2 regions of the Micromonospora sp. H33 genome follow, and region 2 is predicted to be linked to the other one. Evidence: riboswitches for the same ligand, from Rfam matches in the RefSeq annotation. Region 2 holds a riboswitch; the other holds the start of a gene.
The links. Region 2 has a riboswitch for S-adenosylmethionine ahead of ACTMS0_RS09670 (aminotransferase class V-fold PLP-dependent enzyme). Riboswitches for the same ligand answer to the same signal wherever they lie in the genome.
Positions count from the first base shown of each region.

Region 1: it holds a riboswitch for S-adenosylmethionine, as region 2 does, so the genes downstream of both, ACTMS0_RS20600 (ABC transporter substrate-binding protein) here and ACTMS0_RS09670 (aminotransferase class V-fold PLP-dependent enzyme) in region 2, are expected to answer to the same signal.

Region 1 covers NZ_JBQHDE010000009.1:197,378-200,748, reverse strand. The annotation lists gene ACTMS0_RS20605 (glycoside hydrolase family 15 protein) at 1-976, opposite strand, end outside; SAM riboswitch class IV at 1,246-1,358, shown strand; gene ACTMS0_RS20600 (ABC transporter substrate-binding protein) at 1,587-2,426, shown strand; gene ACTMS0_RS20595 (amino acid ABC transporter permease) at 2,523-3,296, shown strand; gene ACTMS0_RS20590 (amino acid ABC transporter ATP-binding protein) at 3,293-3,371, shown strand, end outside.
Region 2 covers NZ_JBQHDE010000003.1:107,858-111,228, forward strand. The annotation lists gene ACTMS0_RS09665 (FUSC family protein) at 1-378, shown strand, start outside; gene ACTMS0_RS09670 (aminotransferase class V-fold PLP-dependent enzyme) at 423-1,685, opposite strand; SAM riboswitch class IV at 1,732-1,853, opposite strand; gene ACTMS0_RS09675 (PrsW family intramembrane metalloprotease) at 1,919-3,371, shown strand, end outside.

The DNA of each region.
Region 1 (3,371 bases), on a different contig from region 2:
CGACGCGGTACATGATCTGCAGCGGCACTCCGTCCCGCTCCGCGTCCTGGACCCGATCGCCGAGCCACCGGAGATAGCCGGCGGCCTCGTCGGTGAAACCGAGACCGAGCAGCGCATGCACGGAGAACGACGCGTCGCGGATCCAGGTGTAGCGGTAGTCCCAGTTGCGTTCGCCGCCGACCTGCTCCGGCAGCCCGGCGGTGGGCGCCGCGATCAGGGCTCCGGTCGGGGCGTACGTCATGAGCTTGAGCGTCATCGCCGACCGCTCCACCATCTCCCGCCAGCGCCCGGTGTACCGGGACCGGTCGAGCCAGCGCCGCCAGAAGTCGCGCGTCTCCTCCAGCATCTCCCGCACCTCGTCCGGACTGTAGGCGCGGGGCGGATCCGGCGAATTGGTCTCCAGGACCACTCCCCCGGCCTCGCCCTCATGGAGCGTGGCGACCACACAGAGGCCCTCTTCGGTGCGCCGGCGTTCATGCTCCTCGGACAGGCGCTCGGCGTACCGGATGGTGCCCAGGGTGAGCGACTGCGTGGTACTGCGCAGGACGCTGCCGTCGGGGTACGCCTCCAGCTTGTACGGATCGCGGCCGTAGTTGAAACGCGGCCGGCAGTCGGCCCGGAACCGCATGCTGCCCCGGACAACCCGGAGCATCCGGACCAGACGGTGACGATCGGTGGGTCGGTCTCCCGCCACCGGCATGAAGTCGACCAGCTCGCCGACGCCGTCAGAGCTGAGGAAGCGGGTGATCAGGATCGGGGTCCCCGGCAGGTACAGCTGCTTGCTCGTGTAGTCGACGCCGTCGGGCGAGATTTGGAAGTAGCCGCCGCGACGCCGATCGAGCAGGCCGCCGAAGATGCTCGGCGAGTCGAAGCGCGGCGCGCAGAACCAGTCCAGGGTGCCGTTGATGCTCACCAGCGCAGCGGTCTGCAGGTCGCCGATCAGCCCGTGCGCCTCCACCGCAGGGTACGAGTCCACCAGACCTCCCCAGTCTTCCCCCGACCCCGCCGACTACCCCCGACCTCACGGGCCACACCTCACATCCGGTACCGGCCGGGAAGCCGCGTGCCGCCAGGGCGAACCGGTCAGCGCTCGGGCCGACGCCGACCCGGGCTACCCGTTCCGCGCGCACCTGCGGCACGTCGGCGGGGCGATCGAGGAGTGACGAATCCGCAGGTACGGCGGCACGTGAGGGTGGTCATAACGGCTGGACGGCACACCGTCACCCGCTGCTAGTCTCGTCCGCAGGTCATGAGTGCCAGCGCGAAGCCCCGGCTTGCTGGCCGGCAACCCTCGTCCACGTAGGGGTGCCCCGGGTGAGGACCAGGCACCGGAGCGGGCTCCGGTGCAAGCGTGGCCTGGTTCCCCAGGTCAGCACCGACCTGGAGGAGAGCCATGTACGTCCGCATCGACGCCCCGCCGCCGGCCCTGACCCGGCGCCGTCACGTCGACATGATGCGGGTCTGCAGCGCCGCGTGTAGCTGAGCGCCACACTCCCTCGCACCGAACCTTCCCAGCGGTCCGCCCACCGGCGCACCGTCGGCGGCGCACGCCCGTGCCCGCCCGGACAACCCACTCGGAGACACCTGTGCGATTCGTTCCCGCCCTGACCCGGGCCGCCGCCCTCGCCGTCGCCGCCGTCCTCGGCGCCGCCACCCTCACCGCCTGCGGCGGTGACGACGCCGCCGGCTCGGCGGACAACCCCTACGACCTGCTCCAGCCCGGCGTGCTGCGCGCCGGCACGCTCACCGACGCGCCACCGAACGTGTACCTCAAGGACGGGAAGTTCACCGGCTTCGACAACGACCTGCTGGTCGCGGCGGCCGCGAAGATCGGCCTGAAGGTGGAGTTCGTCGGCACCGACTTCTCGGCGCTGCTCTCGCAGGTCGCCAACCGCAAGTTCGATGTCGGAAGCTCGTCGATCACCATCACCGAGGCGCGGAAGAGGACCGTCGACTTCGGCAACGGCTACGACTTCGGCTACTTCGGACTCGACGTGCCGGCCGGCTCCCCCATTACCGGCTTCGACCAGCTCAAGGGCAAGCGGGTGGTGGTCGTCCAGGGCACCGTCCAGGACGACTACGCCACCCGGGAGGGTCTCGACCCGGTCCGGGTGCCGGACTACAACGGCGCACTCAACCAGCTCAAGGCGGGCACCGCCGACGCCTGGATCGCCCCCGCCGAGATCGGCGACAAGTCGGCCGCGGACAGCAACGGCAAGATCACCGTGGCGGCGAAGGAGCTCAGCCCCGCGCCGACCGCGTACGCGTTCGCCAAGGGCAACGACAAGCTGCGCGAGGCGCTGGACAAGGCGCTCGACGAGGTGATCGCGGACGGCACCTGGACGCGACTCCAGCAGCAGTACTACCCGGGTCGACCGATCCCGGCGGACTTCAAGCCGGGCAGCGGCACGGTCACGGTCAGCTGACAAGGAAGGGCCCCTTTTAAACGCCTGGCGAGGTGAAGGGGCCCCTTCTTAACAGGAACCAGGAAAGAGCGAGCGGGGCGGTAGGAGAAGCCACTGATGGATCCGTTGAGCACCCTGTGGGAGACCTTCTTCGACTGGGAGTCGATGCGGGAAGCGCTGCCCGAGATGCTGACCGTCGGGCTGCCCAACACCCTGATCCTGGCGGTCTCCGCCGCCCTGCTCGGCACCGTGCTGGGCCTGCTGCTGGCGGTCGCGGGCATCTCGCGTACGCGTTGGTTGCGCTGGCCGGCCCGTGTCTACACCGACGTCTTCCGCGGCCTGCCGGCGGCGGCGACGATCCTGCTGATCGGCGTCGGGCTGGCGCCGTTCGGGATGGAGGTGTGGGGTCCGAACCCCTACCCCCTCGGCATCCTGGCGCTGTCGCTGATCGCGGCGGCGTACATCGGGGAGATCTTCCGGTCCGGCATCCAGTCGGTGGAGGCCGCCCAGGTGGAGGCAGCCCGGGCCCTCGGCTTCTCCTGGGGGGAGGCGATGCGGGTCGTGATCATCCCGCAGGGCGTCCGCCGCGTGCTGCCCGCGTGGGTCAACCAGCTCATCGCGCTGATCAAGGACTCCAGCCTGGTGTACTTCCTCGGGTTGCTGGCCAGCCAGCGGGAGCTGTTCCGGATCGGGCAGGACTACGCGGCGAACACCGGCAACCAGTCGGCGCTGCTGCTGGCCGGCCTGTTCTATCTGGCGCTGACCGTGCCGCTGACCCATGCGGTCAACTGGATCGACCGGCGGCTGCGGCACGGGCGTCCGGCCGGCTCACCCGGCGACGAGGACGACGACCTGACGTTCGCCGGTGCGGTGGAGGGGAGCCCACGATGAGTACGTCGGTCAGTGTGAGCCTTCGCGACGTGCACCTCGCGTTCGGCCGGAACCGGGTGCTGCGCGGCGTCGACC
Region 2 (3,371 bases):
CGCGCGGTCACCCTCATCGAGGACGAGGAGCAGATCCCCGACCCGATGCCGGACGCGGTGGCCCACCTCGCCGAGTCGGTGCGGCTGCTCAAGCACGAGTTCGCCGTCGGCGAGGAGCCCGAGAAGGCCCGCGAGCGGTCGCTGCGCGCGGTCAGCGAGGCCGGCCGCGCGTACGCGGAGGGCGTGGGCTTCTCCGGCAGCGTGGTGGTCGCGCAGGTGCGTACCGCCGCGAGTGACCTGTTGGTCGCCTCCGGCATCAGCCAGGACGAGGCGAACCGCTGGATCCGCAAGTCCTTCGGCGAGCTGGAGCCGCAGCCGGGGCAGCCGGCCGAGCCGGAGGGCGGGGCCAAGCCGCCCACCGCCCCACCGATCGGCTGAGGCCGCCGCCGGCCCGCCCGGCTGCCGCCCGTCCCGGCGAGGGCTCAGCCCAGCGTGGCGAGGGCGGCGAGCAACCGGTCCACGTGCTCCTCGGTGCTGCCCAGGCCGATGCTGGCCCGCAGCGCCGTCGGCGGCAGGTCGCGCCGTCCGCTGCGTCCGGCCGCCTCGGCGAGCAGTCGGCGGGCGAGCGGGTGGGCGCAGAACAGGCCGTCGCGTACCCCGATGTCGTGATGCGCGGCCAGGTGGGCCGCGACGTCGGCCGAGTCGCGACCGGCCACCACGAACGAGGCGATCCCCACCCGTGGCGCGTCCGGTCCGAAGGTGCGCAGCTCGACCACGTGCGGCAGCGCCGCGATGCCGTCGCGCAGCCGGGCCAGCAGTGCCTGCTCGGCGTCGTGCAGCGCGGCGCGGTCGGCCCCGGCCAGGGCGGTGCACACCGCGGCCAGGGACACCGCTCCGAAGAGGTTCGGGGTGCCGGCCTCGTGCCGGGCCGGGCCGGTCGCCCACCGGACGTCGTGGGTGGCCGCCCCGACGTGGCTCGTCGCGCCACCACCGGCCAGGTACGGCGGTGCCGCGTCCAGCCAGTCGGCCCGCCCGACGAGCACGCCCGCGCCGAACGGCGCGTACAGCTTGTGGCCGGAGACGGTCAGGTAGTCGACGTCGAGGGCGCGCAGGTCGACGGGGGCGTGCGGGGCGAGTTGGGCGGCGTCCACCGCGATCCGGGCCCGGTGCCGCCGGGCCACCCGGGCCAGCTCGGCGACCGGCCACCGCTCGCCGGTCACGTTGCTCGCCCCGGTCACCGCGACCAGCACCGGCAGTTCCCGGCCGGGGGTGCCGCCGCGGCGCAGCTCGCCGAGGGCGGCGTCGAGCGCGCGGACCGCCTCGGCCGGGCCGTCCGGCACCGGCAGCCGTACCGAGCCGCGCGGCCAGGGCAGCAGGTTGGCGTGGTGCTCCCCGCCGAACGTGACCACGGTGGCGCCGGCCGGCAGGGCCCGGGCGAGCAGGTTGAGCGCGTCCGTCGTGTTGCGGGTGAAGACCACGTGGTCGTCGGCGCGGGCGCCGAAGAAGTCGCCGACGGTCTGGCGGGCCCGCTCGTAGGCCAGCGTGCAGCGCCGCGACAGCGCCCCGGCGCCCCGGTGCACGCTCGCGTACCAGGGCAGCAGCTCGGCCACCGCGTCGGCCGCGGCCCGCGCGCACGGCGCGGTGGCCGCGTAGTCGAGGTTGATCTGACCGGGTACGCCGAGCACGTCGAGCGGTCCGGCCACGGCCCGCGACGTCACGGGCGGGGGTACGAGGGTGAGGGTCATCAGCGGCACCTCCGGGTCCAGGGACCCCGGGTGGGCACACGGGCGGGGTCCGCGCTTGCCCAGCACACGGATCGGGCCGGGCCCGGTCATCACCCGGGGCACCCCACCGCGAACCTCGACGAGGGTTGCCGGCCAGCAAGCCGGGGCTTGACGCTGGCGCTCGTGACCTGTCGGCAGCATAGCGGGCCGCGGTGCGGCCCGTCCGGCGGGCCGACGGTGACTACGCTGACGGCATGGCCGACACCCCGCCCGGCACGCCCCTGCCGACGCCGCCGACCGCCGCCCCCCTCCCGCCGTCGGTGGACAGCGTGACGAAGGCCCCCCGGCGCCGGGTCAGCTGGGTACGCGCCCTGGTGCTGACCGCGGTGATCCTGTTCATCGCCGGCTGTGCGGTGTTCATGGTCTGGACCCTCGGCGAGAGCCTCGGCGGTGAGGCGCTGCTGATCGGGGTGATCGCGGCGGTCCTCCCGGTTCCGGTGCTGGTGTCCTGCTTCCTCTGGCTCGACCGGTACGAGCCGGAGCCACTGAAGTACCTGATCTTCTGTTTCGCCTGGGGAGCGTTCGTCTCCACCGCCGCCTCGCTGACGGTGAACAACTTCGCCGCCGACTGGTTCGAGCGGCTGAGCCTGCCGACCGCGCTCACGGCGGTGCTGGTCGCGCCGTTCATCGAGGAGCTGACCAAGGCGCTCGGGCCGATCCTGCTGCTGATCTTCCGGCGCCGGGAGTTCTCCGGGATCACCGACGCCCTGGTCTACTGCGGGCTCTCCGCGATCGGCTTCGCCATGGTGGAGAACATCCTGTACCTCGGCGGCTACGGGTACGCGACCGGCGTGGAGCGGTACGGCCCGGCGACCGGCACGCAGCAGGTCATCGCCATCTTCATCGTGCGCATCCTGCTCTTCGGGTTCGCCCACCCGCTCTTCACCTCGATGACCGGTGTCGGGCTCGGCATCGCCGCCCGTGCGGCCGACCGGCGGGTACGCGTGCTCGCCCCGGCCGCCGGCCTGCTGCTCGCGATGATGCTGCACGGCACCTGGAACCTGCTGCCCACGCTCACCCAGGCCACCGGCCAGCCGCTGATCCTGCTGTACGGCTTCATCGGCGTGATGGTGCCGATCTTCTTCGGCATGGTGGGCCTCGCGGTCTGGCTGCGGTCCTGGGAGGGGCGGCTCACCGAGCGCACCCTGCCGGACTACGTCCAGGCCGGCTGGCTCACCCCGCCCGAGGTGGCGGCGCTCAGCAGCCTCGGGCGGCGGCACGCGGCCCGGGTGTGGGCCAAGCGGGTGGGCGGTGACGCGGGCCTGAAGGCGATGCGCGGATACCAGTTCGCCGCGACCCGGCTCGCGCTGCTGCGCGACGGCATGCGCCGTGGACTGGACCGCCGGCCCGTCGACCGGGCACGGGCGGCCGCCGAGGAGCAGCACCTGCTCCAGGCGCTCAGCGGCTACCGGGCGTACTTCGTGGGCCGGGATCCGCAGGCCCCCGTCGGCGTCTGGGACGGGCGCCGCTACCACCTGCGCTTCCCGGACGGCTCCCAGCGGCCCGTGGACGCCCCGGACGAGCCGGTCGTCCCGATCCCGGTCGTCCTCGCGCCGCCGCCTCCCCCGCCGATCTTCCCGGGCTACGGTCCACCTCCGGGCTGGCCCGGCGTCCGCCCGCCGGCCCCCTGGCCGCCCGGTCGTCCCT